Regions from separate parts of the Blautia sp. Marseille-P2398 genome, predicted to be linked through region 2. Evidence: riboswitches for the same ligand, from Rfam matches in the RefSeq annotation. Region 2 holds a riboswitch; the other holds the start of a gene.

Region 1 (12,715 bases), on a different contig from region 2:
CCATGCCGGCAAAGCTTTATGTAAAAGGCAGACTTCCTGATCCTAAGAGAAGAACGGTGGCAGTGATCGGTGCCAGAATGTGCAGTCCTTATGGAAGGATGCAGGCATTCCGGTATGCGAAAGCGTTAAGTGTAGCTGGAGTCCAGATTATCAGCGGTATGGCACTTGGCATTGATTCAGAAGGACATAAAGGCGCACTGGAAGGAAAGATGCCTACATTTGCGGTGCTTGGAAGTGGTGTTGATGTATGCTATCCGAAATCTAACAGAAAACTTTATGAGAGGATCTTATGGGAAAATGGTGGGATCATCAGTGAATGTCCACTGGGTTCAGGACCTGTTTCCTGGCATTTCCCGGCGCGAAACCGGATCATCAGTGCTTTGTCAGACGCAGTTCTGGTAGTGGAAGCAAAAGAAAACAGCGGTTCGCTGATTACTGCGGGATTTGCACTGGAACAGGGAAAGATGGTCTATGCGATTCCGGGGGCAGTGACAGATGAACTCAGCAGAGGCTGCCATAAGCTGATCTACGACGGCGCAGGGATTGCATACTGTCCGGAAATTATGCTGGAAGAACTTGGAATTTCGATGGAAAAAGTAACACAAAACGGTGAAAAAAACAACTTGGGACTTGCAAGAGATTTGAATATGGTGTATAGTTGTCTCGATTTACGACCAAAAAATCCCGACTACATTGTGAGAAAAACAGGCTTTTCCCCGGCACAGGTAAGCAACTGTCTTGTGGAACTGACACTGCGGGGGCTCATAAGAGAGAGCGGGAGACATTATTATGTAAAAGACAGTTGACGATTTATGATTATTGTGCTTCACGTTTCTGCGGCGCAGGGCGATTTTCATATGTAACAATATCGCTGTCAGGCAATGTGCCCATTCAGGGACACTGTGAAGAATAACAGATTACGACTAGGAGAGGTAGCATGGCGAAATATCTGGTGATAGTAGAATCACCTGCAAAAGTGAAAACAATAAAGAAATTTCTCGGTGCGAATTACGATGTGGAAGCTTCTAACGGACATGTCCGTGATTTCCCGAAGAGTCAGTTCGGAATTGATGTTGAGCATGATTTTGAACCCAAATATATAACGATCAGAGGAAAGGGAGAACTGCTTGCAAAGCTTCGCAAGGCTGCAAAGAAAGCAGATAAGATTTATCTTGCAACTGACCCTGACCGCGAGGGAGAGGCAATTTCCTGGCATCTGATGCAGGCATTAAAAGAAGATCCGAAGAAGATGCACAGGATTACCTTTAACGAGATTACCAAGACAGCAGTAAAATCATCAATCAAACAGGCCAGAGACCTGGATATGGATCTGGTAGATGCACAGCAGGCAAGACGTATGCTTGACCGTATGGTAGGTTATACCATCAGCCCGCTTCTCTGGGCAAAAGTCAAGAGAGGCTTAAGTGCGGGGCGCGTACAGTCTGTTGCGCTTCGTATCATCTGTGACAGAGAAGATGAGATCAATGCGTTTATTCCGGAAGAATACTGGAGCCTGGAGGGAGATTTTCAGGTGAAGGGTGAGAAGAAACCGTTGCAGGCGAAGTTTTATGGAACAGATAAAAAGATGGATATCCACAGCAAAGAGGAAATGGATAAACTTCTGGCCTCTCTGAAAGATAAAGAATATGAGATCAATGAAGTAAAGAAAGGCGAGAGGATCAAGAATGCACCGCTTCCCTTTACTACAAGTACCTTACAGCAGGAAGCAGCCAAGACCTTAAACTTTTCCACACAGAAGACAATGCGTCTGGCACAGCAGCTGTATGAAGGAATTGATATCAAAGGAAATGGAACGGTAGGTGTGATCTCTTATCTGCGTACAGATTCCACCCGAATCTCAGAGGAAGCAGATGCTGCTGCAAGAGAATATATCACTGCTCAGTACGGAGAGGATTATGTTTCAAAGTCTGAGAAAGCTGTGAAAAAGGGACAGAAGATCCAGGATGCTCACGAAGCGATCCGTCCTACAGACATCAGCCGTACACCGGCTGTACTGAAGGAATCTCTTTCAAGAGATCAGTTCAGACTGTATCAGCTTATCTGGAGACGTTTTGCGGCCAGCAGAATGGCTCCTGCAAAATACGAAACAACATCTGTAAAGATTGGTGCAGACCAGTATATTTTTACAGTCTCTGCCTCCAAGATCATATTTGACGGATTTATGTCTGTATACACAGATGAAGAGGACCAGAAAAAAGGAAATGTTCTGAATCAGAGTCTTGAAAGAGGAATGAAGCTTAGTCTTAAGGAACTGAAACCAGAACAGCATTTCACGCAGCCGCCTGCACATTATACAGAGGCATCTCTGGTCAAGACTATGGAAGAACTGGGGATTGGACGTCCAAGTACCTATGCGCCGACGATCACAACGATCATCAGCCGCCGTTATGTTGCAAAAGAACAGAAGAACCTGTATGTTACAGAGTTGGGGGAAGTTGTCAATAATATTATGAAACAGGCTTTCCCGAGTATTGTAGATGTAAACTTCACTGCGACTATGGAAGGGCTTCTGGACTGTGTGGCAGCAGGAACTGTAAAGTGGAAGACAGTAGTAAGCAACTTCTATCCGGATCTGAAGAAGGATGTAGATGCTGCAGAGGAAGAACTTGAAAAGGTTGATATTCAGGATGAAGTGACAGATGTGATCTGCGAAAACTGTGGCAGACATATGGTGATCAAATATGGTCCTCATGGACGATTCCTTGCATGTCCGGGATTTCCGGAATGCAAAAATACCAAACCATATTTTGAGAAGATCGGGGTGGCATGTCCGAAATGTGGAAAAGAGATTGTGCTTAAGAAAACCAAAAAAGGACGTAAGTACTACGGATGTGAGGATAATCCGGATTGTGATTTCATGTCCTGGCAGAAACCATCAGCAAAGAAATGCCCGAAATGTGGAAGCTATATGGTGGAAAAGGGGAATAAGCTTGTCTGCAGCCAGGAGACATGTGGATATGTAGAGGCAAAGGACGAGAAAGAATAATAACGGATTGTAAATGTTATAAATGGGACTGTTGCAGCAGTTGAAAATGAATTTCATTAATGCAACAGTTCCGTTTTTTGTCTTACAGTCAGTGACTTTCTGATTTTTTGTCTTCAATCCTTTGAATTTTTGATGATGATATTTATTGAATAATATTATAAAAGGAATCTATTTTCAGAAAAGCAAAAATAAATAAAAAAATAGTAAAATTTGTCTTGTAATTTGACTTTAAAACGTGTAAAATCAAAGTATCAGTAATGTTAATGACCGTGTGTGTCTGAATCTTCCTTGCGAGCAAAAGAAAGTGACTGCTCATTTATGAAATAATGACAGAAAGATTTCGGATATGTACAGGGTGAAAGGAGGACAATATGAGTGTTCAGCTGCTGGATAGAACAAGAAAAATTAATAAACTTCTGCATAACAGCAGTTCCAGCAAAGTGGTATTTAATGACATCTGTCAGGTTCTGATGGAGACACTGAGTTCCAACATTCTGGTTCTCAGTAAAAAAGGAAAGGTTCTGGGTGTCAGTTTATGCCCGGGAGTAGAGGAGATCACTGAATTGATCGAGGACAAGGTTGGCGGATATGTAGATTCCCTGTTAAACGAGAGATTTCTGGGTGTCCTGTCAACAAAAGAGAATGTAAATCTTCAGACACTGGGATTTGAACATGTATCAAGCAGTTATCAGGGAATCATTAATCCGATAGATATTGCAGGGGAACGACTGGGTACTGTATTTATGTATCGTTATGAGAAACCATATGATATTGAAGATATTATTGTCAGTGAATATGGAACAACCGTTGTAGGGCTTGAGATGATGAGAGCGGTTCATGAGGAGAATGCTGAGGAGGACAGAAAGCAGCAGGTAGTGAAATCTGCCTTTAATACTTTATCTTTCTCCGAACTGGAGGCAATCATCCATATTTTTGATGAACTTGACGGAGATGAGGGAATCCTGGTTGCAAGTAAGATCGCAGACCGCGTGGGAATCACCAGATCTGTTATCGTAAACGCTTTGAGGAAGTTTGAAAGTGCCGGTGTGATCGAATCCAGATCTTCCGGTATGAAAGGAACCTACATTAAAGTGCTGAATGAAGTCATCTTTGATGAACTGGAAGAGATTAAAGCTCAGAGAAATAAGAAATCCTGATATAGAAGCTTCCATAAATAATGAATGCAAGAAGGCTGTCTGCTGTATGGTGGACGGTCTTTTTATTATGTTACAGGAATTATAGCAAGCCTCTTAATTAATGTATTTGAAGACAATTCAATTGAGTGCGAAAGACAAGGAAGATATGACAAAATTATTTGTAAATTAAGAAAACAAAAGAAAAAAAGAGTATATATAAGTAAAAAGGAGAATATAGATTATTTTATAATGATAAAAGCACTTGCGAAATCGACTCATTTTCAATAATATAAGGACAGTGATTAGCACTCAAAGTAAATGAGTGCTAGCAAAAATCGGCAGAATCAGACAGAGTGCCGAAACAGTTACCGGATATTAAGAATAGCAGAGACGGTAACAGAGATTCCAGGTTGGAGAATAAAGGAGGATATAGATCATGACATTAGTACCTTTAGGTGACAGAGTTGTATTAAAACAGGTTGAAGCAGAAGAAACAACAAAATCCGGAATCGTTCTTCCGGGACAGGCACAGGAGAAACCACAGCAGGCAGAAGTTGTAGCTGTAGGACCTGGCGGAGTTGTTGACGGCAAAGAAGTAAAAATGGAAGTAGCTGTAGGTGATAAAGTTATCTACTCCAAATATTCAGGAACAGAAGTAAAGATGAATGGCACAGAATACATTATCGTAAAACAGAATGATATTCTTGCAATTGTTAAATAAGCAATATCAAAATAGAAAACATAAATGAAGATACTTATAAGATAATATTTACAGGATGTAACATGAAATACCGGCTAAGTATCAGAAAGAATTCATAGAGATCAAAATTTGAATCAGGAGGTCATATTATCATGGCAAAAGAAATTAAATTCGGCGCAGAAGCCAGAGCAGCTCTTGAAGCTGGTGTAAATAAATTAGCTGATACAGTAAGAGTAACATTAGGACCGAAAGGAAGAAACGTAGTTCTTGACAAACCATACGGTGCTCCGCTTATCACAAACGACGGTGTTACAATCGCAAAAGAAATTGAACTGGAAGACGGATTCGAAAACATGGGCGCACAGCTGATCAAAGAAGTTGCTTCCAAAACAAACGATGTAGCAGGTGATGGTACAACAACAGCTACTGTTCTTGCACAGGCTATGGTTCACGAAGGAATGAGAAACCTGGCAGCAGGCGCTAACCCGATCATCCTCAGAAAAGGAATGAAGAAAGCTACAGATGTAGCTGTAGAAGCAATCAAGAACATGAGCCAGACAATCAGCGGCAAGAAACAGATTGCAAACGTTGCATCTATTTCCGCAAGCGATGAGACTGTTGGACAATTAGTAGCAGATGCTATGGAAAAAGTTTCCAAAGACGGCGTTATCACAGTAGAAGAATCCAAGACAATGCACACAGAACTTGACCTTGTAGAAGGTATGCAGTTCGATCGTGGATATGTATCCGCATATATGTCAACAGATATGGAAAAAATGGAAGCAAATCTGGAAGATCCATATATCCTGATCACAGACAAGAAGATCAGCAACATCCAGGAAATCCTTCCATTACTGGAGCAGATCGTAAAAGTTGGTGCGAAACTTCTTATCATTGCTGAAGATGTAGAGGGAGAAGCTCTTACAACTCTGATTGTAAACAAATTAAGAGGAACCTTCCAGGTAGTAGCTGTCAAAGCTCCGGGATATGGTGACAGAAGAAAAGAAATGCTTCAGGATATCGCAATCCTTACAGGCGGCCAGGTAATCTCCGAAGAAGTTGGTCTGGAACTGAAAGACGCAACTATGGAGCAGTTAGGACGTGCAAAATCTGTTAAAGTTGCAAAAGAGAACACAGTTATCGTTGACGGTATGGGTGACAAAGATGCAATCGCAAACCGTGTTGCTCAGATCCGTGGACAGATTGAAGAAACAAAATCTGAATTTGATAAAGAAAAATTACAGGAAAGACTTGCAAAACTGGCTGGCGGCGTAGCTGTTATCCGTGTTGGTGCTTCCACTGAGACAGAAATGAAAGAAGCGAAGCTTCGTCTGGAAGATGCTCTTGCAGCTACAAGAGCAGCAGTAGAAGAAGGTATCATCGCAGGTGGTGGATCTGCTTACATCCACGCATCCAAAGAAGTTGCAAAACTTGCAGCAACTCTGGAAGGTGACGAGAAGACAGGTGCAAATATCATCCTGAAAGCTCTGGAAGCTCCTCTGTTCCGTATTTCTGCAAATGCAGGACTTGAAGGTTCCGTAATCATCAACAAAGTAAGAGAATCCGAACCAGGAATCGGTTTCGATGCTCTGAATGAAAGATATGTAGACATGGTAAGCGAAGGCATCCTTGACCCTGCAAAGGTTACAAGAAGCGCTCTTCAGAACGCTACAAGCGTTGCTTCTACATTACTTACAACAGAATCTGCTGTTGCAATTATTAAAGAAGACACACCTGCACCGGCTGCTAACCCGGGAATGGGAATGATGTAATCTTTAATAAACGATAAAATTATACCGCAGTATGCTTATAGCAATTCTCTGAAATAATGCATCTTAATCCAGCCCATCAGAGTGTGAAATCCTGCGTCAGATATCTTTGCCATGTGTCAGCACGCCTGCAGATATCTTCCTTGTCTTTCGCACTCTGCTGAACTGTCTTAAATGCATTATTTACGAGGATTGCTATAGATAAAAACAGCGCAGGCGGAAATATGTGAAACGGAACCGTCGTCATAGACGATGGTTCCGTTTTGTGATATAATGCAGAAAAACAGCATGATGAATAAAATATAATTGTTAAATATGCTGTGCAAAAAAAGCTGCTTTCAACAGCTGAACAAATGAAAAGGAGACGAAACAATGGGCGATTTGTATTCAGAATTACTGGTAAAGAAAGATAAGACGGCTAAAGACAGCCTGCTCAAATACGGTCTGATCGTTTTGACAGTGCTGGCAGTATTTGCCGGACTTATCATCACACCGCTGGCACTGATCATTGCCGTAGCGCTTGGAATTGCATGCTATTTTGTAATCCCGAAAACAGATGTAGAATATGAATATCTGTTTATCAATGGCGATTTTGACATCGACATGATCATGTCAAAGACAAAAAGAAAGAAAGTAAAGAGCTTCAAATTATCAGAAGCAGATCTGGCAGCACCGCTGGATTCCCACAGAATGGACTATTACAACGGAAACCAGAACATGAAAGTACTGGACTTTTCATCAGGAAATCCGGAGCATAAACGCTTTGGTGTTATCACAAGACTGGACGGAAATTTATGCAAGATCATCCTGGAACCGGATGAGGCACTTGCACAGGCTATGAAAAATTCAGCACCGAGCAAAGTTTTTTTGGATTGACATAGAATCTGATTTTTGTTACACTTGTTGAAAATAAAAGGACCAGTTGCTGGTTCCTTTTTACATTACAATAGTAATTTAATTTCATATACGCAAGGGAGGAAATGCAATGGGTACTATCATTGGTGAAGGCATTACTTTTGATGACGTGCTGTTAGTTCCGGCATATTCAAAGGTAATTCCGAATCAGGTAGATGTCACAACTTACTTAACAAAGAAGGTTAAACTGAACATTCCTATGATGAGTGCAGGAATGGATACAGTAACCGAGCATCGCATGGCAATCGCTATGGCGAGACAGGGTGGTATTGGTATTATTCATAAGAATATGTCCATTGAAGCGCAGGCAGAAGAGGTAGACAAGGTAAAACGTTCTGAGAACGGTGTTATCACAGATCCTTTCTATTTATCTCCTGAACATACACTTAAGGACGCAGATGAGTTAATGGCAAAATTCCGTATCTCCGGTGTGCCGATCACAGAGGGCAGAAAACTGGTCGGAATCATTACTAATCGTGATCTGAAGTTTGAGACAGATTTCAGCAAGAAGATCAAAGAGTGCATGACTTCTGAGGGACTGATCACAGCCAAAGAAGGAATTACACTGGAAGATGCCAAGAAGATTCTGGCAAAATCACGTAAAGAGAAATTACCTATTGTAGATGATGACTTTAACTTAAAAGGCTTAATTACTATTAAAGATATTGAGAAACAGATCAAATATCCTCTGGCTGCAAAGGATGAGCAGGGACGTCTTCTCTGCGGTGCTGCGGTAGGAATCACTGCTAATGTACTTGCGCGTGTTGATGCACTTGTAAAGGCATCTGTAGACGTGATTGTTATTGACTCTGCACATGGACATTCAGAGAACATTTTGAAGGCTGTACGCGAGATCAAGGCAGCATATCCGGAATTGCAGGTGATCGCAGGTAACGTAGCAACAGGTGCTGCGACAAAGGCTCTGATCGAGGCCGGTGTAGATGCAGTTAAGGTTGGTATCGGACCTGGATCTATCTGTACCACACGAGTTGTTGCAGGTATCGGTGTTCCGCAGATCACTGCTGTTATGGACTGCTACGAAGCTGCAAAAGAATATGGAATCCCGATCATTGCAGACGGTGGTATCAAGTATTCCGGAGATGTCACAAAGGCAATCGCAGCCGGTGCGAATGTCTGCATGATGGGAAGTATGTTTGCAGGATGCGACGAGAGCCCGGGAACATTCGAACTGTATCAGGGCAGAAAATATAAAGTATACCGCGGTATGGGATCTATCGCAGCTATGGAGAACGGAAGTAAAGACCGTTACTTCCAGGAGAATGCGAAGAAACTTGTTCCGGAAGGCGTAGAAGGACGTGTTGCTTACAAAGGACATGTTGAGGATACTGTATTCCAGCTCATGGGCGGTCTCCGTTCCGGTATGGGATATTGTGGAGCAGAAACTATTGAGAAGCTTAAAGAAACAGGCAGATTCATCAAGATTTCTGCTGCATCTCTTAAGGAATCTCATCCACATGATATTCATATCACAAAAGAAGCTCCGAACTATAGCGTAGATGACAAATAATAAATTTCAGGTGTAATATATGCCCCGGCTGGCTGCTGATGGAAAGAAATAAGATTTCCAGGCATGCCGGCCGGGGTATTTTTTGCAGGGAGTAAAATCCCGTAAGAGAAGGTAAAAATGCAAAAGCATACAAACAAAAAGAAAAAAACAGATACCAGAACAGGGAAAACTGCAGTAAAAAAGAAAAACAGCAGGTCGAAAAGACGAAAGAGCAGCAGAGTAAGGCAGAGAAATCAGAGAATTCTTATGAGCCTTATGCTGCTCGTGATCATAGTTCTGATCGGGTGGATCATAATAAATCGGGCCAGTGAAAATGGATGGAGTATTGGGGACTTTTTACATAATTCTGACACGATGATTTCTGATGCGGAACAGTCAGGAACAGATAATGCGGATTCTTCAGGCGGACCGGAACAATGGCAGAAAGAAGGGGCGCCGTACATAGATGTGGAACTGCTGACACCGAATGAATATTCCAGACCGCAGATTCCCATTGAGAGTGTACAGTATATTGCCATTCATTATACTGCAAATCCGGGGGCAACAGCCATTGCAAACAGGAACTACTTCGAGAATCTGGCGACTACTCATGACACAAAGGTGAGCAGTCATTTTGTGGTGGGGCTGGATGGGGAAGTGGTGCAGTGTATTCCTACGTCAGAGATGTCCTATGCGACGAACTCACGTAATGTAGATACTTTGTCCATCGAGTGCTGTCATCCGGATGAGACGGGGAAATTCAATGAGGCAACTTATGATTCGGCAGTGAAGCTTTCTGCGTGGTTGTGTGTGCGGTTTGGGCTTACATCAGAGAATGTGATCCGGCATTATGATGTTACCGGAAAAAACTGTCCGAAATATTATGTGGAGAATCCGGATGCATGGATACAGATGAAATCGGATATTGCGGCGCAGATTGATGTTGATTATGGTTTGCAGGATGTTCAGTAAAACGAAAATTCAGCACAGTACAAAAAAATTTGCCTTGAAATCCACAAAGAAGTATTGTACTATAATAACAACGTGTGATTTTTTTCACAACAGTGCCTGCATGACTGGCGGAAGTAGGATTACCTACAGGGAGTGCAGCGAGTATATGAGCCGACCGCCTGGGCAGCCTGGAAATTATTCAATGAATAAATAGGTTTCCCAGGCTTTTTTTAACCTTATTTTTAACGAAAAGGAGAAAAATTATGGAAATGTTATCACTGGAAAAAGAACTGAAAGAGAATTCCTATCCTGGCAGAGGAATTGTGATTGGACGTTCCGCAGACGGTAAGAAAGCAGTGACAGCTTATTTCATCATGGGCAGAAGCGAGAACAGCAGAAACAGAGTATTTGTAGAGGATGGTGAGGGAATCCGTACCCAGGCGTTTGATCCGTCCAAACTTACAGATCCGAGTCTGATCATCTATGCACCTGTACGTGTACTGGGAAACAAAACAATCGTAACTAACGGAGATCAGACAGATACCATTTATGAGGGAATGGATCATCAGCTTACTTTTGAGCAGTCCTTAAGAAGCAGAGAATTCGAGCCGGACGGTCCGAACTATACACCTCGTATCTCCGGTGTTATGCACGTAGAGAACGGAAAATTCAACTATGCAATGTCAATTCTCAAGAGCAACAACGGAAATCCGGATGCATGTAACAGATACACATTTGCATACGAGAATGCCATTGCAGGAGAGGGACATTTCATCCATACTTATAAATGTGACGGAAATCCACTTCCAAGCTTTGAAGGCGAACCGAAACTGGTAGCAATTCCGGATGATATGGATGAGTTTGCAGAACTTCTCTGGAACAGCCTGAACGAAGATAACAAAGTATCTCTGTTTGTAAGATATATTGATATTGAGACAGGTAAGTACGAAAGCAAGATCATTAATAAGAATAAATAATAGTCACTTACTGAGTACAGATAGTGCTCATAGATTATTGTGAACATAAGACGATGCTTTCGCAGTAAGAAATTATTTACAGGAATTAATTTTAAAATACTTATTTGGTTCATACGGAGGATTTATATAATGAAAGAATTCGAATTAAAATATGGCTGTAACCCGAATCAGAAACCTGCAAAAATTTATATGGCAGACGGATCTGAGCTTCCGGTAAAGATCCTTTCCGGAAGACCGGGATATATCAATTTCCTGGATGCTTTTAATGGTTGGCAGCTGGTATCCAATCTGAAGAAAGCAACAGGACTTCCTGCTGCTACATCTTTTAAACATGTATCTCCTGCCGGTGCTGCTGTAGGACTTCCTCTTACAGAGACTCTGGCAAAGATCTACTGGGTAAATGATATGGACTGGAAGAATTTTTCACCATTAGCATGCGCTTATGCAAGAGCTCGCGGTGCTGACAGAATGTCCTCTTTTGGTGATTTTATTTCTCTTTCTGATGTGTGTGATAAAGATACAGCACTTCTGATCAAGAGAGAGGTATCTGACGGTGTTATTGCACCTGGATACACAGAGGAAGCGCTGGAGATCCTGAAGCAGAAGAAAAAAGGTAACTACAATGTGATCCAGATTGATGAGAACTTTGTACCGGCTCCGCTGGAACACAAAGAAGTATTTGGTGTAACTTTTGAGCAGGGCCGTCAGGAGCTTGAAATCGATGATGCAATGCTTTCCAATATTGTGACAGAGAATAAAGAGCTTACAGAGGAAGCAAAACGAGATATGAAGATTTCTCTGATTATCCTGAAATATACACAGTCCAACTCTGTATGTTTCGTAAAAGATGGACAGGCTATCGGTGTTGGTGCAGGACAGCAGTCACGTGTACATTGTACAAGACTTGCAGGACAGAAGGCAGACAACTGGTTCCTTCGCCAGTGTCCGAAAGTGCTGAATCTGCCATTTAAAGATACAATTTCACGTGCGGAACGTGACAATGCCATTGATGTTTATATCGGGGATGAATATATGGATGTACTTGCTGATGGTATGTGGGAGAAAACTTTCACAGAGAAACCGGAAGTATTTACAAAGGAAGAGAAACGTGCATGGCTGGATCAGATGACGGATGTTACACTGGGATCTGATGCATTCTTCCCATTCAGTGATAATATTGAGCGTGCTCATAAGAGTGGTGTGAAGTATATTGCGCAGCCGGGTGGATCTGTGCGTGATGATGCTGTGATCGAGACTTGCAATAAATATGGAATGGTGATGAGTTTTACTGGTATCAGATTGTTCCATCACTAAATCCAAGTGACGTGTGAAAAAAATAATGGTTTGGGGCGCGGTTTCGGAGCCTAAGAAAAACTAAGCGTCAGGGAATCTGCTAAAAACATGTAAAAAAATCTCAAACTCGCCGCAAATGCGGCTCAGACAGTGAGATTTTTTTACATAACGCAGATTTCCTGACGCTAATTTTTTCTAAGACTCCTGCAAATGCGCCCCAAACCATTATTTTTTTCACACTGAATATTGGCTATAGATGTTATTCGCAGATATGGAATTGCTATAGTTATGGAAAGTTAATAGAAGGGGATGAAAAAAGCATCAGCCTTAGCTGATGCTTTAAGAGCGATAGACGGGGCTCGAACCCGCGGTCTCGACCTTGGCAAGGTCGCGCGTTACCAACTACGCCACTATCGCATTTATGATGTCAGTTGAGTGATTACCTCAGCGACAAAATATA
Region 2 (12,715 bases):
CTTGTGGTCTGAGTCAGATTGATGATCTGGCGCACTTTCTCTGCATTCATACTCTTATTCAAAAGCAGCAGCGAACTCTGTGTCAGACTTCCGCCGGATTTGTGCATGGAAACTGCCGCCATGTCAGCACCTGCCGCCATTCCGGATACAGGAAGGTTTCTGCCGAAATAAAGATGGGTTCCATGAGCCTCATCTGCCAGCACCTTCATTCCTCTTGCATGAGCCTTCTTTACGATAGTCCGCAGATCCGAACAGATTCCATAATAGGTAGGGTTATTTACAAGAACTGCCACCGCATCCGGATTCTCATCCATAGCCTTCTCCACCTGACTGACTTCCATGCCAAGGGAAATGCCCAGCTGCGCATTCACCTCCGGGTTTACATAAACCGGAATTGCACCGCACAGTACCAGGGCATTGATGGCACTTTTATGTACATTTCGCGGCAGAATGATCTTATCCCCTGCCTTGCAGACAGACAGGATCATGCTCTGCACTGCAGATGTGGTTCCTCCTACCATAAGGAATGCATGCGCTGCGCCAAAAGCATCTGCTGCAAGCTCCTCCGCTTCTCTGATCACCGAAACCGGGTGGCAGAGATTGTCCAGCGGCTTCATAGAATTAACATCCAGCCCCACACATTTCTCTCCCAGCAACTGTGCAAGCTCCGGATTTCCTCTTCCTCTTTTATGTCCCGGCACATCAAAGGGAACGACTCTCTTCTTTCGGAAACGTTCCAGTGCTTCATATATGGGCGCATGCTGTTGTCTTTCATAATCCATTTGACATGTTCCTCTTTTCCTGTCGTCATGTACCGGCAAATACAGTTCTATCATTCAGCAATTGTATACTGCCTCAAACCGGCACAATGATTCAATTATTTCTCTATATATTCAAGTCGAACGCATGTGAGACACATCCTCGCAAAGCGTTTATCTCCAACCATATCCTTTATATTTGCTATATCTGCACAAAAAAGAAGCAGATAAGTTCATTCACCATCTGCTTCTCTCATGATCTATAGAATTTCTCAGGCTCTGTCTCTTTATATACTGACCGGATTTCCCGTATAAATCCGTCTGTATCCTGTGCCTGTTCCCGTATTCTGAAATATTCATGACTGCTGTCGTCTTCAATCGCTGGCAAATATATGCTATGCTCTTATTGACCGTTTCACAAGATGATGTGTGCTTACGCACTGATTATTATAAAGTAATCAACTTATAAAATTTGAGCTTCTAACTCAATCAATAATGTGGTGTCTCCCACCCGGCAACTGCCCCGCCTGTCCGTATGGCTTAACATTCAGAAACTGTCTCTGAATGTGAGCAAATATTTGCATGAAAACGATAGTGTCTTTTCATACTAAAGATGAGAATAACATATCTTCTGAACTGTTGTCAATTCCATTTTCCATATTTTGCACTAGAGCGTGTCTGAAAAAGGCTTTCTGCAAGATGTGCGTCACAATTTGTGGGATATTTTGCCCGGATGAGGGCGCCGTAGCGGGCTACGGCAACTGAATTCGGGTGAAATATCCCGCAAAGTGGGGGCGTACAGATTGCGGGAATGATTTTTCAGACACGCTCTAGCTTTACCCGCTTTTTATATTTTCTTCATTTATCAGGGAAAACTGTGTTTATTTTTTAACAATTTCTTTCCTTGAGAAAACGTATTTTCTTTCATGACCAGGGATTACGATTCTCTTCTCTTATCAATTTGCACAACTTTTATCCAGTTTACTCACATTTTTTGACGTTTCAACAAAATTTTCTTGACATTTTTTTCTCAAAATGATATATTGTATTCATCAATTGAAAGAACCTTCGAGTACTGACGGAAAGAGTGGAGTGCAAACCACGTGGAGTCGGAGGTTTGTGGGAGCCGACCGTCTGGGCAGTATTTGAAATATTCAGATACTGGCCTTTTTTTATAACTTTCAGGGCAGAAATCAGGAATACCAGGCAGACCGGCCAATACTTCTTTCAATTAATAATTGTTGCTGATCGCGGAGTGAACAGCAACAGAAGTTTTTCATGTTATGCGGAAACGAAAGGAGAAAAACAATTATGGGATTCAAATCAGACATTGAAATTGCACAGGAATGCGAGATGCTTCCAATTACTCAGATCGCAGAGAAAGCAGGTATTGACGACAAATATCTGGAGCAGTACGGAAAATACAAAGCAAAAATCGACTACAATCTTCTGAAAGAAAGTGATAAGAAGGATGGAAAATTAATCCTCGTTACAGCTATCAACCCAACTCCAGCAGGAGAAGGTAAAACTACTACTACTGTAGGTCTTGCAGATGGTATGCAGAGACTTGGCAAGAGTGTTATGGTAGCTCTTCGTGAGCCATCCTTAGGACCGGTATTCGGTGTAAAAGGTGGTGCAGCAGGCGGCGGATATGCACAGGTTGTTCCTATGGAAGATATTAACCTTCACTTCACAGGTGACTTCCATGCCATTGGCGCAGCTAACAACTTACTGGCAGCTATGATCGATAACCATATCTTCCAGGGCAATGCATTAAACATCGACCCACGTAAGATCACATGGAGAAGATGTGTAGATATGAACGACCGTCAGCTTCGTAACGTAGTAGATGGTCTTGGCGGAAAGACAAACGGTATGCCTCGTGAAGACGGATACGACATCACAGTTGCATCTGAAATCATGGCAGTTCTCTGTCTTGCAAGCGACATCAAAGACCTGAAAGAAAGATTATCCAAGATCATCATCGGATATACATACGGAAAAGTTTCCGAGCAGAAACCTGTAACAGCAGGTGACCTTCACGCAGAAGGCGCTATGACAGCCCTGTTAAAAGATGCTCTGAAACCAAACCTTGTACAGACTCTGGAACACGTTCCTGCAATCGTACATGGCGGACCATTCGCAAACATCGCTCATGGATGTAACTCTGTAACAGCTACAAAGATGGCTATGAAGCTTGCTGATTATGCAATCACAGAAGCTGGTTTCGGTGCTGACCTTGGTGCTGAGAAATTCCTTGATATCAAATGCCGTATGGCTGGTTTAAAACCAAGCGCAGTTGTAATCGTAGCTACAGTACGTGCCCTGAAATACAACGGCGGCGTTGCTAAAGCTGACCTTAACAATGAAAACCTGGAAGCTCTTGAAAAAGGTATCCCGAACCTGTTAAAACACGTTTCCAACATCAAAAACGTATACAAACTTCCATGTGTTGTTGCTATCAACGCATTCCCTACAGATACAAAAGCAGAGCTTGACTTTGTAGAAGCTAAATGTAAAGAACTGGGCGTTAACGTTGCTCTTTCTGAAGTATGGGCAAAAGGCGGCGAAGGCGGAATCAAACTTGCAGAAGAAGTTATCCGTCTTGTTGAAGAACCAAACGACTTCTCCTATGCATATGAACTGGAAGGTTCTATCGAAGACAAACTGAACCAGATCGTTCAGAAAGTATATGGCGGTAAGAAAGTAGTTCTGACAGCTAACGCTCAGAAACAGGCGAAACAGTTAGAAGCTCTTGGATTCGGCAACTGCCCGATCTGTGTAGCTAAGACTCAGTACAGCTTAACAGATGACCAGACCAAACTGGGTGCTCCTACTGACTTCGAAGTTACAGTACGTAACCTGAAGATTTCCGCTGGTGCAGGATTCATCGTAGCTCTTACAGGCGAGATCATGACAATGCCAGGTCTTCCTAAAGTTCCGGCTGCTGAGAGAATCGACGTAGACGAGACAGGTAAGATCACAGGTCTGTTCTAATCCGGTTGAAATCAATCGAATAATTCAAAAATATAAAAATCATATTTATATATGATATGTGTCCAGACGATTTTACAGGCGGGAAGATTTTCCCGCCTGTTTTTTTCTTTATTTTTTTATAAGATAATCTTTTCCGGAAATACCAGGTTCCGTCATATGGATCGGATCCAGAATGCGATTAAGTTCATCCTCGTCCATAAGCTTTTCTTTCAGAATCAGACTTCTTACAGATTCGCCTGTCTTAATTGCCTTTTTTGCAATATCCGCAGCCTTCTGATATCCAAGATGGGGGCTGATTGCAGTGATAATACCTACACTGTTTTCTACCAGATAACGGCATCTTTCTTCATTTGCCGTAATTCCTACAATACAATTATCCACCAATGTCTGGACTGCATAGCCAAGAGTATCGATAGACTGGAACATGCAATAGAAAATAATCGGCTCAAAGGCATTTAATTCCAGCTGACCAGCCTCTGCAGCCATAGTAATCGTAACATCATTACCAATAATATTAAAAGCCACCTGATTAACTACTTCAGGAATAACCGGATTGACTTTACCCGGCATAATAGAAGAGCCATTCTGTTTTGCCGGAAGATTGATTTCTCCAAATCCAGTACGAGGACCAGAGGACATAAGGCGGAGATCATTTGACATTTTGGAAAGAGTTACCGCACATGCTTTCACAGCACCGGAAACAGCTACAAATGGATCCAGATTCTGAGTGGAATCAATCAGATCAAAAGCCTGTATAAAGTCCATTCCCGATATTTCAGTGAGATTTGGAACAATTCTTCTCAGATAGCCCTCATCTGCATTAATTCCTGTTCCAATAGCAGTACCTCCCATATTAAGAGTCCGCATTTCATCCATTGCTTTATCCATTCTGTGGATATCACGCATGATCGCTACCGAATATGCCTTAAATTCCTGTCCCAGACGAATTGGTACTGCATCCTGCATCTGTGTACGCCCCATTTTTATTATGTGATCAAACTCTGTAGCTTTTTCATTAAGAGCATCATAGAGGCGAAGAAGCTGTTTTTTCAGATTCTGCAACAAACGAAGAGAAGTCATTTTACCGGCAGTAGGAATAACGTCATTGGTAGACTGTCCACAATTCACATCATCGTTAGGATTTATAATTGTATAATCGCCCTTTTTTCCTCCCAGTATCTCAATCGCGCGATTTGCAATTACTTCATTGGCATTCATATTTAAAGATGTGCCAGCTCCTCCCTGAACAGGATCCACAATAAATTCATTATGGAATTTTCCTGAAACAATTTCATCACATGCCTGGACAATCGCCTGTGCTTTTTTCTTCTCAAGAAGCCCCACCTCACAATTGGTTATCGCTGCTGCTTTTTTTATGTATGCAAGACTGTTAATAATTTCCGGATGCATATTCAGCCCCGTAATGTGGAAATTTTCAGCCGCACGTAAGGATTGTACTCCATAATATACATCTTCCGGAATATCCTTTACACCAATAGAATCCCTTTCTACACGATAGTCTGTTTTTTTCATAGTTATTCGCCCTCCCATGTATTTGCCCTCATTATATATCTCTGCTATAATATAATCAAATACATATATTTTTATAAAATATATAGTGTTTAAGTTATATATCGGAGGAGTTTATATGTTTCAGGGAATGGAATACATCTATGAGGTATACAAGGAAAAAAGCTTTTCCAAAGCTGCTGCTGCTCTTTTCATTTCGCAGCCTTCTTTAAGTGCAAATGTAAAACGTGTGGAAAACCGCATTGGTTATCCTATTTTTGATCGAAGTACCAAACCTTTACAGTTAACTGAAGTCGGAAAACATTATATACAGGCTATTGAAAAAGTCATGGATATTGAAAATAATCTCGAAAACTACCTACTGGATCTGGGAAATCTCAAAACAGGAACTCTTAATGTAGGTGGCAGTAACTTTTTTTCTTCGTGGATTCTGCCTCCCCTTATTGCTGATTTTTCCCAAAAATTCCCCCATGTTCAAATTTCTCTTGTAGAAGAAAGTACAGCAAAGCTATCCCAGTTTCTCCAGGCCGGAAAGTTAGATCTGGTGATTGATAACTGTATTCTGGATAACCAGATTTTTGAACATTATATCTACCAGAAAGAACAACTTCTTCTAGCGGTTCCCAAAAATTATTCAGTAAATACCAGACTGCAGGAATATCAGATTCCTATTGAGGAAATCCGGAACGGGCAGTTCCGTTCTTCTCATATTCCTTCTGTTCCATTAAACAAATTCGAGAACGAACCATTTATTATTCTTCGTTCAGATAATGATACCGGTAAGCGTGCACTTACCATTTGTCAGGAAAATCACTTTTCGCCTTCTGTAGTATTTCGCCTGGATCAGCAGATGACTGCCTATAATATTGCATGTTTGGGAATGGGTATCACTTTCATCGGGGATCTTCTGCTCTCCAGAGTTCCAACAAATTCAGAACTTGTTTTTTATAAGCTGCCCGGTCAGAGCAGTAAACGCACTGTGTTTTTTTACTGGAAGAAAGGCCGCTATATCAGCAGAGCCATGGAAGAATTCCTGAAGCTGCCCTTTTCCTGATATGTCATAATCAAATAGGTTATGGTGATTGGTTATCATCAGATGTACGTCAAAATGGGGTTGTTGTGCTAAATAAGCACAACAACCCCAGTATGTCAGGCAGATATTCGATTAGAACAATGGCTTCATCGCCGGATACAGAGTTCTGAACTTCTGATATCTCTCTTCATATTTTGCAACCAGTTCAGGATCCGGTTCTACCGTATCAACAACTTTGGCAAATTTCTTACCGATGGTTTCTACATCCGGGTAAGCACCACAGCCTACTGCTGCCAGCATAGCTCCACCCATGGACGGTCCTTCTTCGTTCTCCAGAACATCAACCTTCAGGTTCATAACGTTTGCAATGATCTTCTTCCACAGTGGGCTCTTAGCTCCACCACCGCAGATCTTGGTTCTCTCAATCTTGATTCCAAGGTTTCTTGCAACTTCCAGGGAATCACGAAGACCAAAGGCAACACCTTCCAGAACAGCCTGTGTCATGTCTGCTCTTGTGCTGTCCATGGACATTCCGAAGAATACACCTCTTGCATCAGGATTATTATGAGGTGAACGTTCTCCCATCAAATATGGAAGGAAGAATACATGATTCTCTCCCAGCTTCTGAATTGGAGCCTGCTCTGCTGCGAAATCCTTTGTCTGAAGAATCTCCTCTGCCCACCATTTGTTACAGGAAGCTGCGCTGAGCATGCATCCCATCAGATGATAGCTTCCATCTGCATGACAGAAAGAATGAAGTGCGTTATTTTCGTCCACACCAAAGTTTTTACTGGAAATAAACACAGTTCCGGATGTTCCAAGAGAAATATTACACTGACCGTCACCAACTGTACCTGTTCCTACAGCAGCTGCCGCATTGTCACCTGCACCTGCAACAACTTTTACATTCTCACTGAATCCAAGTTCTTTCGCAATCTCAGGTTTCAGAGTTCCTACTACTTCCCAACTCTCATACAGTTTCGGAAGCTGCTCTTCTGTGATTCCACAGATCTCCAGCATTTCTTTTGACCAGCAGCGGTTCTTCACATCAAGAAGAAGCATACCGGAAGCATCAGAAACATCTGTACAAAAAGAACCGGACAGACGATATGCCAGATAATCCTTAGGAAGCATAATCTTTACTACCTTCTTAAAGTTCTCAGGCTCATTTTTCTGCATCCAGAGGATCTTCGGTGCTGTGAAGCCTGCGAAAGCAATATTTGCTGTATACTGTGAAAGTTTGTCTTTTCCGATCACTGTATTCAGATATTCTGTCTCTTCGCCTGTACGTCCGTCATTCCAGAGGATTGCAGGACGGATCACATTATCATCCTTGTCAAGTGTTACCAGACCATGCATCTGGCCGCCAAAACCAATTCCTGCTACCTGCGCTCTGTCGATATCCTTTGTCAGCTCTTTCATACCTTCCATACTCTGCGCAAACCAGTCTTCCGGTTTCTGCTCAGACCAGCCCGGATGTGGGAAGAATAAAGGATATTCTCTGGATACGATGTTACAGATTTTTCCTGATTCTTCCATAAGAAGAAGTTTTACAGCGGAAGTACCAAGATCAATACCGATATAATACATAAGTGCTCTCCTTTTCTATTTCTAATCTAATACATCCCAGAGCAAAGCCCCGGGATGCCTTTAATATAGTGTCAGTTTATTTATTCTGTATTCAGATTCATTCACTTCACATGAACATTAATCATCCGTTTTACTGATTTCTCATTAACCCCATGGATTTTCTGTCGGGTATCTTACGCCTGCCGGCTGGTTATAGCCAATCTTCTTAACATCCAGTCCAAGGAATTTCACTACCTCATAGAATGCTTTTCCGTAATGTCCAAACATAACTGCTCCATGATGCGGATAGTTGCCCTCGATCAGTACGTGACGGTAGAATCTTCCCATTTCTTTGATTGCGAAAATACCGATACCACCGAATGATCTTGTAGGTACATCCAGTACTTCACCTTCTGCAACATAAGAAACCAGCTCGCCCTCGGAATTGCACTGTAAACGATAGAATGTAATGTCAGATGCAGCGATATCACCTTCAAGAGTTCCTCTTGTGAAGTCTGGTTCAGATCCTGCCGGCTCAAGAAGTCTGTGCTGGATCAGCTGATATTTAACAGCTCTGGAATCACACATCTTGCATGCAGGAGTATTTCCACAATGGAATCCCATAAATGTATCAGTAAGCTTATAATCGTATTTTCCTTTAATATCTTCATCATAGATATACTGTGGAACAGAGTTGTTGATATCAAGCAGTGTAACTGCATCATTGGAAATGCAAAGTCCGATGTACTCGCTGAGTGCTCCGTAGATATCAACCTCACAGGATACCGGAATTCCTCTGGAAACCAGACGGCTATTTACATAGCAAGGTTCAAATCCAAACTGTGACGGGAATGCAGGCCAACATTTGTCAGCAAATGCAACGTATTTTCTTGCTCCCTTATGAGCCTCTGCCCAGTCAAGAAGTGTAAGCTCAAACTGTGCCATTTTCACATTAAGGTCAGCATAATATTTGCCTTCGCCCATCTCTTTTGCCATATCTGCACAAACTTCCGGGATACGAGGATCATTTTCATGCTCTTTGAAAGAAACAAGAAGATCAAGCTCTGAGTTCTCTTCAATCTCAACACCCAGCTCATAGAGGCCTTTAATAGGTGCGTTGCATGCGAAGAAGTCCTGTGGACGTGGTCCGAAAGTAATGATCTTAAGATTGCTGACACCGATGACTGCACGTGCAACCGGTACGAAATCAGCGATCATCTTTGCAATATCATCTGCTGTTCCAACAGGATATTCCGGAATATATGCTTTCAGATGACGCATTTTTAAGTTGTAGGAGCAGTTAAGCATACCACAGTAAGCATCACCTCTGCCGTTGATCATATCACCGTCACCTTCTGCTGCTGCTACATACATACAAGGTCCGTCAAATCTCTCTGCGATCAGAGTTTCAGGAGTTTCAGGTCCGAAGTTTCCAAGGAAAACAACCAGCGCATTACACTCTGCTTTGTTTACATCTTCAAGAGCTTTCTCCATATCCTTCTCGTTCTCAACAGTTACAGGACATTCATAAAGTTCACCTTTATAAGTTTCCTTGATTGCTGCACGTCTCTTTTCAGAAAGCTGAATCGGAAAACAGTCACGGCTTACTGCGATTAATCCAAGTTTTACTACTGGTATATTGTTCATAATATAAATTCCTCCATATTTGATATGTATTTATATGATTTTGTTATTCATTTACTATATTCTGATACTCTACTGCCACAGATTCCGAGCAACTCAGTCAATGGTGATATTCTCTCCACGAAGTCCGTTTACTGCACCCTCGATTGCCGCATCTTCATGTGCAATGAGCCATTTGTTCTTAGCTGTCAGCAGGCTGTCCTCGCCTGTCTTAGCTGTCTCAAATGTAAGATCTGTATTGGTTCCTGCCGGAAGTACGACTACACACTGGAAACCGCCATCCTGTACATTGCATGGCGCATAATGAAGTGTAGTTGCATATACTTCAATACCTGTTCCTGCAGGTACCAGGAATGCTTCGATCTTAGAAGTATCATATGTAAAATCATCTGTGATATCCTGCTGACTTCCGATAAGCAGCACCAGATCTGTTACCGCTACATTGATCTCTGAACTGCGGTGATATTCTACTGCATTTAATTTCTTATTATGTCCGTTGCAGTATCCAATTTCGATCGGGATTCCGCCAAATCCTTTATTCTGCAGTGCTTTTGCTACATCCAGAGCTTCCAGCTCCTCAACAGATGGTACATAAACCACATCATCCGGAACCGGTGTATGTTTCATTTCTTTGAGAAGAGCACTGAAGTCATACCCTTCAAGCACCTTTCCATATTTACGGAAGGAAGCATCTGTTACATTCTGAATTTTCACTTCAAAAACCTCCTTATATTCTGTAGATATTACGTTTTCTTGACTGTGCTTAGAATATATCAGAATAAAGGGTACTTTTCGCCAGTTTTCTTGTCTAATCTATAGCGTTTTTTTGACCTTTTTCATTTATCTGTTTTCGCATCTCACTTGGAAGTACCCCATATCTTTTCTGAAATTCCCCGGAAAAACCCCTGCTGCTGCAAAATCCATTATCTAGTGCAATCTGACTAATTGTATGGTCTGTATTCAGCAAATCCCTGTACGCATATGCCATACGGATATCCTGCAGATAAGTTTTATAGTTGATTTTTGCATATTTTTGGAACATTCGCGACAAATATGCATCCGAGTATCCAAAAGTAGCCGCCACATCAGAAAGCTTCAGTTCCTCCCTGTAATGCTCACGCATATATGTGGTGATTTTTGACAATGCATCCAGACGGCGGCTGTGTCGGATATCCTTCTCCCTGGTCTCTGTCACACGGTAATCCTTCACCAGGATATACATAATCTCGTAAAAAATAGAAATTGTCCGGAACTCATATCCAATTTTCCGCTCGGAATACACATGATATAATTTACGAAGCAAAGAAGCCAGTTTCTTATCCACCAGCTCCTCCTGCCCCCGAAAACGGATATATCTCTGGGCAGTAAAATAATTCTCAAACTGTTTCAGAGGAATCTGCAGAACTACTGTTTTATTTTTCTCCACAGCATGGATAGAGTGGGTCTCATTGGAATTAATGATTATCTGCTCTCCAGCTTTCAGCGGATATTCATCCTTATTTACAAAAAAATCCAGGCGCCCCTCCATCACAGCAAAAATCTCTACAGACGTATGCCAGTGCTTCTCACGCACATAATTGCCATTTCCTCCTTCAAAAAGAAAAACCTTAAACGGAAATCCCTCATTAGGAATGATCAGTTCATGCTGAAACTCCATATATATATTCACCTCCTAATAAAATACCGCAGTATCCGGACATTCCAGCATACTGCGGCTATTTTGATAACTATCCAGCTTTCTGCATACCAAATCTGCTGGATGATCCTATTCTTCACATAGTCCCACCCACTGCTTATTGCTTTTCGCAATTGAAGCAGGGGACTTACTTGATTCGGTTAAGATAACACATTATTTGCAGAGCTCTGCCACAACCTGATTAATCACCTTTCCGTCTGCTTTTCCCTTCATATCAGCCATAACAGCCTTCATGATCTGACCCTTATTTTTCGTCGCAATCACATCTGCAAATTTTTCTTCCAGATATGCTTTTACCTCTGCTGCATCCATCTGTTTTGGCGCATATTTGGCAATCACATCATACCTTGCCTGATATTCAGCCTTCAGATCCTCACGGCTTTCCGGACAGGTATCCAGCTGTTCTTTTACAGTTTTCAACTCCTTCAAAATAACTCTGTCCACCAGATCACTCTTAATCTCATCACGGCATCCCTCATCAATCGCTACCTTCTTTACCGCAGAGATCAGAGAGGAGACTGCTTCTTTTGTTACTTTATCTTTGGCTTTCATAGCTGCAACCATATCTTTTCTTAATACTTCTAATTCCATTTTATATTCCTCCTCGTTTTTTCTAGTGATTCCATATCGTTCTACTGCTGCACAGTCAAATGCGCCTGCATTCCTGATATTTTTCACTCAAATCATAATTCTATTCATCAGCATACCACGATTTATCTGAAAATCCAATGCTAATTGGCATAAAAATTAATTTTTTAGTCCCCGCTTCATCGTGTTCTCCAGTTCCTCCATTTGTCCCAAGATCAGTTTCTGTCTGTCATCAAACAGTAGTCCCTTGTTGTGACGGTAATACTGGTCAGAACCATTTTCCCGGATAAACCAGATACTGTAAAAGTTTGCATTCAGTTCCGTAATAAATGCTACCATTTCCTGGCTGTCACCAAAGGCTGCTTCCATAAAATCAAAAACATTCTGAAGCGTCTGAGAGATATATTCTGTCTGAGTTTCCAGACTGTCAGCCTCCGTTGCAAAAGCTGTTTTTGCCCGCTCATAGGTATCTTTTTCTGAAATTTCAACAGCTTTATTATTCTCTGTTTTATCTTCAGAACCAGTTTCTCCCCTCAGTTCTATCCATAATTTCTCAAGAAAATCCACTGTACGGATAAATACTTTTTCTTCATTTTTAGTGAGAAGCTCAGATTTTTTTGCAGTCTGAAAATCATTTTCTGCCTTTTTATAAATGGATTCCAGCGTCATTTCCGGAAGGTTATCTCTGTATTCTGTCATGTAACCATAGAGCTTTGTCACATAGGCATCCATAAAATAACAGTCTGCAAATAACTGGCTGAGCTTTCCGTTCAGCAGACCAACAATACTCAGATGCTCATCCAGTGAAGCATTGCGGATCTTACCCAGAGTGATGGGTGTCCATTTACCCTGAAGCAGATCCTCCACTGCATAGTCTGTCTTATACTTATTGTATAATGC

Evidence for each region. Region 2 has a riboswitch for ZMP and ZTP ahead of ACESZG_RS06005 (formate--tetrahydrofolate ligase). Riboswitches for the same ligand answer to the same signal wherever they lie in the genome.
Region 1: it holds a riboswitch for ZMP and ZTP, as region 2 does, so the genes downstream of both, ACESZG_RS09095 (IMP cyclohydrolase) here and ACESZG_RS06005 (formate--tetrahydrofolate ligase) in region 2, are expected to answer to the same signal.

The regions. Positions count from the first base shown of each region.
Region 1 covers NZ_CAXSTD010000006.1:178,704-191,418, reverse strand. Annotated here, with positions in the region: gene dprA (DNA-processing protein DprA) at 1-806, shown strand, start outside; gene topA (type I DNA topoisomerase) at 938-3,007, shown strand; gene codY (GTP-sensing pleiotropic transcriptional regulator CodY) at 3,379-4,164, shown strand; gene groES (co-chaperone GroES) at 4,580-4,864, shown strand; gene groL (chaperonin GroEL) at 4,996-6,615, shown strand; gene ACESZG_RS09110 (DUF6106 family protein) at 6,985-7,488, shown strand; gene guaB (IMP dehydrogenase) at 7,598-9,055, shown strand; gene ACESZG_RS09100 (peptidoglycan recognition family protein) at 9,302-10,006, shown strand; ZMP/ZTP riboswitch at 10,097-10,177, shown strand; gene ACESZG_RS09095 (IMP cyclohydrolase) at 10,249-10,962, shown strand; gene ACESZG_RS09090 (phosphoribosylaminoimidazolecarboxamide formyltransferase) at 11,092-12,276, shown strand; tRNA gene ACESZG_RS09085 (tRNA-Gly) at 12,600-12,672, opposite strand.
Region 2 covers NZ_CAXSTD010000004.1:32,676-45,390, reverse strand. Annotated here, with positions in the region: gene ACESZG_RS06025 (aminotransferase class I/II-fold pyridoxal phosphate-dependent enzyme) at 1-782, opposite strand, end outside; gene ACESZG_RS06020 (DUF6783 domain-containing protein) at 1,401-1,493, opposite strand; gene ACESZG_RS06015 (DUF6783 domain-containing protein) at 1,470-1,523, shown strand; gene ACESZG_RS06010 (hypothetical protein) at 1,570-1,650, shown strand; ZMP/ZTP riboswitch at 1,820-1,905, shown strand; gene ACESZG_RS06005 (formate--tetrahydrofolate ligase) at 2,070-3,755, shown strand; gene ACESZG_RS06000 (aspartate ammonia-lyase) at 3,864-5,306, opposite strand; gene ACESZG_RS05995 (LysR family transcriptional regulator) at 5,404-6,339, shown strand; gene xylB (xylulokinase) at 6,451-7,908, opposite strand; gene ACESZG_RS05985 (L-fucose/L-arabinose isomerase family protein) at 8,053-9,534, opposite strand; gene ACESZG_RS05980 (DUF4867 family protein) at 9,628-10,245, opposite strand; gene ACESZG_RS05975 (AraC family transcriptional regulator) at 10,340-11,188, opposite strand; gene ACESZG_RS05970 (GatB/YqeY domain-containing protein) at 11,381-11,818, opposite strand; gene ACESZG_RS05965 (ATP-binding protein) at 11,975-12,715, opposite strand, start outside.